DNA from 3 places in the Knoellia sp. p5-6-4 genome. Region 3 is predicted to be linked to each of the others. Evidence: predicted binding sites of a transcription regulator. Region 3 holds the regulator's gene; each other region holds the start of a gene.

Region 1 (3,254 bases), on a different contig from region 3:
CCGCGGCAGCGGTCAACTTCTTCACCTTCGTGCTCATTGCTGTTCCCCTCGTGTGTCCGGGATGGCAAAGGGCCCTCGTCCGTCCACGCTTCCGCGGCGTCCCCGTCGCCGCAGGCCCCTCTGACCCAAGCCACGATAGGTAGGACCGCGACGGTGCACGTCCCCCTTTCTGCGTAGGGGCTCTGGGCCAGATGGCGGGCGCCCGCGAGACGGCGGGCGGGCACTGCGCCCGTCAGCACCCGCCCGAGGGTGTCGTCAGTCGCGCTGGTGCTCGGGGGCGTCAGCGATGGCCTCGCGGATCACGGCAAAGGCCATCGACGACGGGTAGCCCTTGCGAGCGAGCATGCCTGCGAGCCGCCGGGTCTGGACGGCGGCGTCGAGGCCGTGCATCGTCCTGAGCTTCTTCTCGACCAGGGCACGCGCTCGCTCCCGCTCCTCCTCCGGGTCGATCTCGGCGAGAGTGGCCTGCGCCGTCTGCGGGTCGACTCCCTTCGTGCGCAGCTCGCGGGCGAGGGCTCGCGCAGCCAGCCCCCGGCCAGCCTGCTGCGACCGCACGAGCATCGCCGCGAAGGCCCCGTCGTCGACGAGGCCGACCTCGGTCATCCGGTCGAGCACGGCCTCGGCCACGTCGTCGGGGCAGTTGCGCTGGCGGAGCTTGTCCCTCAGCTGCTGGCGGCTCCTCGGCGCCATGGCGAGCTGGCGGAGCACGATCTGCCGTGCCACGTCGTACGGGTCCGGTTCGCCGTCTCGCCCCTGGAGGTCCTGCTCGGGATCCGGTGGCGTGGCGCGGCGACGGCGGCGCCTGGCCGGCCCGGCCGACCCCGGCGAGGCGTCTTCGGGAGGGCCGGACGTCGCGGCCAGGGCTGCCTCGAGGGCAGCCCTGGCCGCGTCCTGTCGCTCGCTCATGGAGGTGCTCCGTGGCGCGGGTGGATCAGAAGTCGACCGGGACCTCGGCCACCGGCTCAGCCGGCTTGTCGACCTGCGGGCCGATGCCGAGCTTCTCCTTGATCTTCTTCTCGATCTCGTCGGCGAGGTCGGGGTTGTCCTTGAGGAACGTGCGGGCGTTCTCCTTGCCCTGCCCGAGCTGGTCTCCCTCGTAGGTGTACCAGGCGCCGGCCTTGCGGACGAAGCCGTGCTCCACGCCCATGTCGATCAGGCCACCCTCGCGGGAGATGCCGTGCCCGTAGAGGATGTCGAACTCGGCCTGCTTGAAGGGCGGGGAGACCTTGTTCTTGACGACCTTGACGCGGGTGCGGTTGCCGACCGGCTCGCTGCCGTCCTTGAGGGTCTCGATGCGGCGCACGTCGAGGCGGACCGACGCGTAGAACTTCAGCGCCTTGCCACCCGTGGTGGTCTCGGGCGAGCCGAACATCACGCCGATCTTCTCGCGCAGCTGGTTGATGAAGATCGCGGTCGTGCCGGTGGTGTTCAGCGCACCGGTGAGCTTGCGCAGGGCCTGGGACATCAGGCGGGCCTGCAGGCCGACGTGGCTGTCGCCCATCTCGCCCTCGATCTCGGCGCGCGGCACCAGGGCGGCGACGGAGTCGATGACGATGATGTCGAGGGCACCCGAGCGGATCAGCATGTCGGCGATCTCGAGGGCCTGCTCACCGGTGTCGGGCTGGCTCACCAGGAGCGAGTCGGTGTCGACGCCCAGCTTCTTGGCGTACTCGGGGTCGAGGGCATGCTCGGCGTCGATGAACGCGGCGATGCCGCCCTTGCGCTGGGCGTTGGCCACGGCGTGCAGCGCCACGGTCGTCTTGCCGGAGGACTCCGGGCCGTAGATCTCGACGACGCGGCCGCGCGGCAGGCCGCCGATGCCGAGGGCGACGTCGAGGGAGATCGACCCGGTGGGGATGACCTCGATGGGCGGGCGGACGTCGTCGCCGAGCCGCATCACGGCACCCTTGCCGTGGTTCTTCTCGATCTGGCCCATCGTGGTCTCGAGTGCCTTGAGCTTCATGTCCTGGCTGTTGCCTGCGTTGGAGGCGGCCTGGTTCGGGCGAGCCATCGCCACACCTGCTTTCTGTTCGTCGAGTCGGGCGCGCCTGCCTTCGACCCGGCACCAGTTCGTGTCCTCGAGCTGCTGTCGGGTCAGACGCTAGGAGTCAGCACCGACAGCCGAACCGGCGCCGACCAAAGCGGTGGACGGCGTGACTGCGGAAGTGCTCCTGTGGACGAATCTAGCCGAACACGTGTTCGAAGTCTGCAGGCGCGCCGCGACACGCCGCAGGAGTGCCTCAGCGCCCTGCTCGCCGCATCGGCGTGTGCGGGATGCCGTCCTCGACGAAGCCCCGGCCGCTGGGTTCGAAGCCGAAGCGGAGGTACCAGTCGACGAGGTGGGACTGCGCGTCGAGCGCCACCTCGCGCTCCCCCGCGACCTGCAGCGCACGCTCCACCAGCGCGGCGGCCAGCCCCTCGCCCCGGTGCGCCTCCCGGGTGGCCACCCGGCCGATGCGCAGGCGGCTGCCGTCGTCGAGCAGCCTCAGCGTCGCCACCGGCTCGCCGCCCCGCTCGACCCACAGGTGCCGGGTGAGCGGCTCGGTGTCACGGCCGTCGAGGTCGAGGTAGGGGCAGTCCTGCTCCACCACGAAGACCTCCGAGCGCAGGGCCCACAGCCGGTATGCCGTGTCCGACGGCAGCTCGGCGAAGGTCGCCACCCGCACCTCGTGGGTCACGTCACCAGCCATGCGTCCCGGGGCCTCCCTTGAAGGGGCCGACGACCTTCGAGGTGACCCAGCCGCCGTAGAACCCGCCCGGCTGGGGCACGACCCGCTCCTCGTCGACGAAGCAGGCGTCGACGAGCGCGGGCATGACCGCGAGGTAGCCGGCGATGGGCAGGAAGGGCGCGGTCGGCTGCGGGTACCACCAGACCGCCCGTCGCGCCACGGCGTCGCCGCAGACCAGGTCGCCGTAGGCGGCCTCGCCCTTCCACTCGCACACCGTCGACCCGGGCACCGGGCGCACCGAGCCCGGCAGGAAGCCATGGGGCGGCAGGTAGTAGGTGGGCGGGTGGCTCGTCTCGAGCACCCGGTAACCCTCGGTGGTGTCGGCGACGACCCGCCCTGCGAGCAAGACCCGCAGGCGAGCGGTGGTGCGCTCGAGCCGCGGGGGCCTCGGGTAGTCCCACACCGACTCCTGGCCCGGGCCGGGGACGAGGGGCTGGGGTCGGCTCACCCGGCCAGCCTAGGCGGCCCGCGAGGCGGCCACGCTGCCGGCCGTCACGGCATACCGCCTCCTTGCGCCCGTCGCCG
Region 2 (3,254 bases), 260 kb from region 3:
CGCCGCCGCGCACCGGGGTGCGCTGCTTCACCTGCTCACCGGCGCGTTCCGTGCCGTCGCCGAGGGGCTGCGGCTCGGGCTCGACGGCGAGGTCGACACCGAGGACCGGCGCGATGCCGGCGGCCGTGGCTGACTGGACGAACCGGACCGCTCCGTAGAGGCCGTCGCGGTCGGTCAGGCCCAGAACGGGCTGGCCGTGATGGGCTGCGCGCTCCACCAGCGCCGCCGGGGTGGATGTACCGTAGCGCATCGAGAACCCTGAGGCGACGTGCAGGTGGGCGAAGTCACCGTTCACGCCCACGCCGTCGGGACGAGCACGTCGTGGTGCACCGGGCTCACGGGCAGGCCGAGGTTGCGGCAGACCAGTCCGATGAAGGTCTCGGCCTGCCGGAGCAGGTCGTCGGCCTCCCGGGCGCTGACCGCGAGCCGCGCAGGACGCTCGGGGTGTTCGGGCCGCTCGGGCCGCTCGGGTCGCTCGGGCCGCTCGGGCCGCTCGGGTCGTGCGGTGGCGACCGCGAAGAACTCGGCCCACTCGGTCAGCTCAGGCGCTGCCGCGGGCACCAGCTCCCAGAGGCTCTGCGGCCCGCCCGGACGGGACCCCCTGGCCCGGGCTGACACCAGCGCCGCCGCAGCCCGCATGGCCCCCAGCCGGGACTGGCGGTAGCGCTCGGTGACGTCACGGGTGTGGCAGGCCTGCAGCAGGTCGGCCCGGGCGCGCTCGACCAGCTCGAGCGTGGTGGCGGCCGTTGCCCGGGGCGGGGGCGTGGCAGGTGACGGGGGCGTGGCCGGCGACGGGGACCGGGCGGACAGGCTCATCGTGGTCACCGCCCTCTCAGTCCGCGACCCGCAGGAGGCGCCACTGCTGCGAGCAGGCACCGGACCCGGGGTCGATGCCGAGGTCGTAGACCCCGGTGCCGGCCATCCGGCCCGCGCTCGCCTCGACGCGCCACACCTGCCGCTCCCGGGCGTCCCCGAGGACGTCGGCGCCGACGTGAGGGCCGGGGGTGCCGGTGTCAGGGCCGGAGCCGACCGTCGCGACCGCAGCGGGGACGCGTCGCTCGTCGAGCGCGTCGCGCCACCACGGACGGCGCTCCTTCCAGTGGTCGAGCACCTGGCGGACGACGTAGAGCCGCCCACGCCAGACGAAGGCGTCGGGAACCGCCCCGGATCCGGTGGCACCACCCGGAACGGCCTGCTCGGTCGTGGCCCGGACCTCGATGGGCTCTTCGTATCGGCGCACCACGGCAGACTCCTTCCAGGGTTCAGGGGATGTGGGGCCCTGGCCCTGCGAGGGCGGGGTCGAGGCGCCTGTCGCAGGGCCAGAGCCGTACCGGCCCGGTGTCAGACCCGAGGCGGACGATGGGAGTCCGGGAGAGGACACCACTGCCGCGGGGGCGTACGCCGGATCCGGCATGTTCGAACAAGTGTTCGAATAAAACGAATGTACACCCTTCCTCCGACAGCGCGTCAAGAGCAGCGCCGGGGCCGGTGATCACCACTACGCTCACGCCATGACTGAGGGGAGGGTTACGCCGCAGGAGAGCTCGAAGGAGAGCCCGCTGGAGCACCCTGCCGTCCAAAGGGTGCTCGCGGCCTTGGCAGTCCACCAGGTCCATCCACAGGTGGTCGTCCTCCCCGACGCGGTGCGCACCGCCACAACCGCTGCCGCGGCCCTCGGCGTCACCCCCGCGGAGATCGCGAACTCACTCGTGTTCCGTGCCCACGACCCAGACGGTTCCATCACCCCCCTGCTCGTGCTCACCTCCGGCGCCCACCGTGTCGATGTGGCAAAGGTCGCCGACCTCACCGGCATCACCTACATCGACCGCGCCGACGCCGAATTCGTCCGCAACGCCACCGGCTTCTCGATCGGCGGCGTGGCGCCGGTGGGGCACCCAGTCACAGTGCGCACCCTGGTCGACGTCTCGCTCAGCCGTCACCGCCATGTTTGGGCGGCCGCTGGCCACACGCACACCGTCTTTCGCACCACCTACGAGGAGTTGCTGCGCGTCACCGGCGGCCATGCCATCGAGGTGGCCTGACTTCCCTGATCAGACTGCGCTGCCGCTCACGCGCGAGGACCAGACGACGCAGGCCTCCGGTCGGACAGTGGTTCGCGCGGGCTGTCGATGAGCTTGACCACCCGAGCCGGTACGCCAGCCACGACTGCGTTGGCGGGAACGTCCTTGTTGACCAGCGCTCCTGCTGCCACGATCGCCCCCCTTCCAACGGTGACTCCACCGAGGATGGTCGCACCGGCACCGATCCAGCACCCGTCCTCGATCCGGATCTCAGGCCACCTGTTCCGTCCGGCACGACGTTCCGGGCCGCCGATGTCGTGGGTGTCGGTGATCAGGCGGACGAAGGGACCGAGGAAGACCCGGTTGCCGATCGTGGTCCCACGACGTGCGTAGAGGTCGCGGTTGATGAAGCAGTCGTCACCGATCGTCAGTGGACCGTTCATCTCGGCGTTGCGGTACAGCCGAACCGAGTTCCCGATGCGGATCTCGCGACCTTCGGACGCGTACATTGCCACGTTGCCCTGGATGGAGCAGCCCGTCCCGACGATGACATTCGGGTTGTCCTGCCAGCGAGGCTTCACCAGGGGCTGCACCTGCTTCTTCAGGGCCAGCAGCTCCCTCTCCAGTCGCGCCACTTTGCTGCGCCTCGCATACCGCCGGTCGAGCTGCGCACTGGCCACCTTCTTGACGAGCCTCTTCACGGCGCGCACCCTACTCGCCGCCTGGTGTCTGCACCCAAACCGTCCACACAGACTGCGTGGTCGGGGCAGCCGCCCCGACCACGCGACAAACGGCTCTTCTCAGGCGGGTCAGAACCCCTGGTGGATGCAGAGGACGTTGCCGTCCGGGTCGAGGAACCAGGCAGCCTTGTCGCCGTCCATCTCGGCGATGTGGTTGACCGTCTTCAGGCCCGGCAGGTCGTAGTCCTCGAAGGTCACGCCTCGGGCCTCCAGCTCGGCCATCTCCTTCTCGACGTCGCCGACCTCCCAGCTCACGGCTGTGCTCTTCGACTGGCTTCCGGCCTCACGGGGAAGCAGCACGAGCGAGTCGCCGTGGGCGAGGCCGAACCGCAGCTCCCCCATGCTGTTCGCCCCCTCGAAGGGCAGGCCGAGCCGGTCTGCGTAGAACTCCTTTGCGCGATCGGTGTCCGTGACAGGGAGCATCGTCGCGATCGTGCTCGTGGTGAGGGACATGGGTGAGCACCTCCTTCGACGTCTTCCAGCGTGCGCCTGT
Region 3 (3,254 bases):
GGTCCCCGGCGACGTCTTCCTCGTCGTCGAGGACGGCGCAGACGTGGTGGGCTTTGCCTATTCGGGCCCCTTCCGGCCCCGCCCCGCGTATGCCGGGACGCGCGAGACCTCCGTCTACCTCGCCTCGGCTGCCCGCGGGCGCGGACTGGGCAGGGCGCTCTACGCCGAGCTGCTCGAGCGCCTCGACGCGGCAGGGGTGCACACCGCGCTGGCCGTGGTGGCGCTACCCAACGAGGCCAGCGAGGCGCTGCATCGCAGCCTGGGGTTCGAGCGGGTCGGCGTGCTCCGGGAGGTCGGCCACAAGCTCGGCCGCTACGTCGACACCGCCTGGTGGCAGCGACTTCCCTGAGCGCGCCGGACCCGGGTCGCGTCCGAGGTCTGTCTCCCGCGGCGGCCGCGTCCTACCATCTTCAGGTCAGGCCGTCAGTGGGACCGGCGAGCAGGTGACGATGGGGTGGTGTCATGGCACGCGTCCGAACCGGACCGTTCGAGAACGACGACGCACTCGACTTCCTGGACGACCTCGAGGAGACCGAGCCCGAGGGGCGGCCGGCCAAGGTGCGGGGGGCCCTGCGCCGCGTCGTCGCGACGGAGGACTACATCGACGCGCCCGTGATGGCGGAGGCCGTCGCCGCGGCCGCGGTGGTGGCCGGCAGCGAGGACCCCGACTCGGTCGTGGGGGAGCGCTACCTGCCGCCCTGGCTCGACAACGACCCCCTCGAGGTCGACGAGGAGCTCGAGGAGCTCGCGGCCCAGGCCCTCCACCGGGCGCTGCGGCCCGACGAGAACGAGTGGTGGGAGCTGTGGGAGGAGGCCGAGGCCACCGACGACGTCACCGAGGTGGTGAGCCGGTACCTCGACGTCTTCGGCGACTGACTTCGACCGAGGACGTCGGTCGCCGACCGACGGCGACCGACGACGTCAGACGCGCCGCAGGACGGCCGTCACCTTGCCGAGCACCGTGGCGTGGTCGCCGTCGATCGGCTCGAAGGCCGGGTTGTGGGGCAGCAGCCACACCTTCCCGTCCTTGCGCTTGAACGTCTTGACGGTGGCTTCGTTGTCGAGCATGGCCGCGACGATGTCGCCGTTGTCGGCAGTGGGCTGCTGGCGCACGACCACCCAGTCGCCGTCGCAGATGGCGGCATCGACCATCGAGTCACCGACCACCTTGAGCAGGAACAGCTGGCCCTCGCCGACGATCTGCTTCGGCAGCGGGAAGACGTCCTCGACCGACTCCTCGGCGGTGATCGGCACACCGGCCGCGATCTGCCCCAGCACCGGCACGTAGGAGGCCTCCGGGCGCTGGTCGTTGATGCCGGTCTCGTCGTAGCCGGCGTCGACGTCGTCGGAGGCCGCCCCGCCGCGGTAGCCGCGCATGTCGGCCGGCGCGTCGGGGGAGACGACCTCGATGGCACGCGGTCGGTTGGGGTCGCGGCGCAGGAAGCCCTTGCGCTCCAGGGTGGCCAGCTGGTGGGCCACGGAGCTCGGGCTGGTGAGCCCCACCGCCTCCCCGATCTCGCGCAGGCTGGGCGGGTAGCCGCGGCGGTCCACCGAGTTGCGGATGACCTCGAGGACGCGGCGCTGTCGCACCGTGAGGCCGTCGCCACGGTCTCGCTCGGGCAGCTCCTTGACGTTGTCGTCGCTCATGCCGCTCCTCGTTTCTGCAGGTCAGGTGCCGTGCCGGGGCTGTCAGCCGGTCGGCGGGGGTGGGCTGTCGGTGGCCTCTGATGTGCTTCGAGGCATGGGCACAGCGTATGGAGTTCGAACACAGTTGCCAAACATGTGTTCGACGCGTGTCTTGAACCGTTCGAACATGCGTGCTAGAAATCGTACAAGCGTTCTATCGAACACCCGTTCGGAGAGCAGGGCCCCGCAGGCGCGGGGCCGGGAGAGGGGAATGACCATGAGTGCAGCTGTCGCCTGGGATCTGGGGGCCACGCCGACCCGCGTGCCGACCCGTCCTGCCCGTCCGCGCCTGGTCCTCGTCCCCACCGGCGACGCGGTCCCGGCTCCGCTCACGCGGGGGCTTCGCCTGACCCGGGCTGGCCGACTGGTCATCACCCTCACGGTCGCGGCCGTCCTGCTCGCCGTCACCGCGCTGGTGGTGGCCGGCTCCGCCGGTGGCGCGTCGGCGCCCGTCGCCGACCACGCCGTCACCGTCGTCGAGGGCCAGACCCTCTCGGAGGTCGCCGCGCGCGAGCTGCCCGCCCTCCCGGTCCACGAGGCGGTCGCGCAGCTGCAGCTGGCGAACAACCTGCCGAGCACGCAGGTGCACGCCGGCCAGGTCCTCGTCGTCCCCGCCCTGGGCTGAGCCGGACCCGCCTCAGAGCGTGGTCTTGGCGGCGATGTGGCTCCACTTGACCGGCGTCCTCGTGCCCGCCATGTCGATGGCCACCTGGTCGACGATGGTCGTCGGCTTCACGCCCCCCACCTGCGCCCACGAAGAGACGAAGTGGGCCACCCCTGACTTCATGTAGTAGACCCGTCCGGTGCTCCGGCCCTTGATGTAGGCGCCGTCGCGAGGCTTGTGCATCAGATGGTTCCACTTCGTGCCCGAGCCAGCCCGGTCGATGGCGACCTGGTCCACCACGAGCGCGGGTGCCCAGCCACCGATGTTCGCCCAGGCTGAGACGAAGACCGGGGCGCCGCCCGCCACACGGTAGACCTCGCCGCGCTGGGCGCCCTTCAGGAACGTGCCCTCTGCGGGAGTTGCTCGCAGGTGGTTCCAGCGACCCCCGGTGCCGGCGCTGTCGATGGCCACCTGGTCCACGGTCGTGTAGGGCTTGCTCCCGCCGAAGGCGGTCCATGTCGAGACGAAGACGGGGGCGCCACCGGCCACGCGGTACACCTCGCCGCGCTGGGCGCCCCGGAGGAACGTGCCGTCCGCGGGATAGCGGGGAAGAGAGGCGAGCGAGGTGCTGCTGACCAGGTGTGTCGGCTTGCTCCCGCCGAAAGCGGTCCACGTCGAGACGAAGACGGGGGCCTTGCCCACCAGGCGGTAGACCTCGTTGGTCTCCCGCACCCGCACGAAGGTGCCGGGCATGGGTGGCTGGTACGTAGTGTCCTTGAAGTGGATGAAGTTGCTCGGCCAGTTGCGGTCGCCCTTGGGGATGCGCCAGCGGTAGGACCCGCCGCTCCACGAGGAGTCCGAGATGGTGATGTGGGAGGAGGTGACCTCCTCGACGTACCCGACGTGGCCGTAGGACGGGGCGTAGACGCTGCCGTAGTTCCACTGGGCGACCGCGCCCGTCCGA

What was found. Region 3 encodes LexA, which represses DNA repair genes until DNA is damaged. Its sites were predicted from a motif close to TCGAACANNTGTTCGA; they were not measured.
Region 1: a site for LexA is predicted at 2,188-2,203, ahead of recA (recombinase RecA). Genes of this name have one in related genera too.
Region 2: a site for LexA is predicted at 1,417-1,432, ahead of P2F65_RS01355 (YbaK/EbsC family protein). Genes of this name have one in related genera too.

What each region holds. Positions count from the first base shown of each region.
Region 1 covers NZ_JARGZF010000002.1:524,427-527,680, forward strand. The annotation lists gene P2F65_RS13975 (LamG domain-containing protein) at 1-37, opposite strand, end outside; gene P2F65_RS13980 (regulatory protein RecX) at 256-906, opposite strand; gene recA (recombinase RecA) at 932-1,963, opposite strand; gene P2F65_RS13990 (GNAT family N-acetyltransferase) at 2,241-2,690, opposite strand; gene P2F65_RS13995 (DUF427 domain-containing protein) at 2,680-3,177, opposite strand.
Region 2 covers NZ_JARGZF010000001.1:280,987-284,240, forward strand. The annotation lists gene dnaE (DNA polymerase III subunit alpha) at 1-295, opposite strand, end outside; gene P2F65_RS01345 (SAV_6107 family HEPN domain-containing protein) at 292-816, opposite strand; gene P2F65_RS01350 (DUF6504 family protein) at 833-1,243, opposite strand; gene P2F65_RS01355 (YbaK/EbsC family protein) at 1,512-2,042, shown strand; gene P2F65_RS01360 (acyltransferase) at 2,069-2,722, opposite strand; gene P2F65_RS01365 (VOC family protein) at 2,831-3,214, opposite strand.
Region 3 covers NZ_JARGZF010000001.1:540,465-543,718, reverse strand. The annotation lists gene P2F65_RS02595 (GNAT family N-acetyltransferase) at 1-349, shown strand, start outside; gene P2F65_RS02590 (DUF4259 domain-containing protein) at 463-876, shown strand; gene lexA (transcriptional repressor LexA) at 922-1,647, opposite strand; gene P2F65_RS02580 (LysM peptidoglycan-binding domain-containing protein) at 1,904-2,311, shown strand; gene P2F65_RS02575 (CHAP domain-containing protein) at 2,324-3,254, opposite strand, start outside.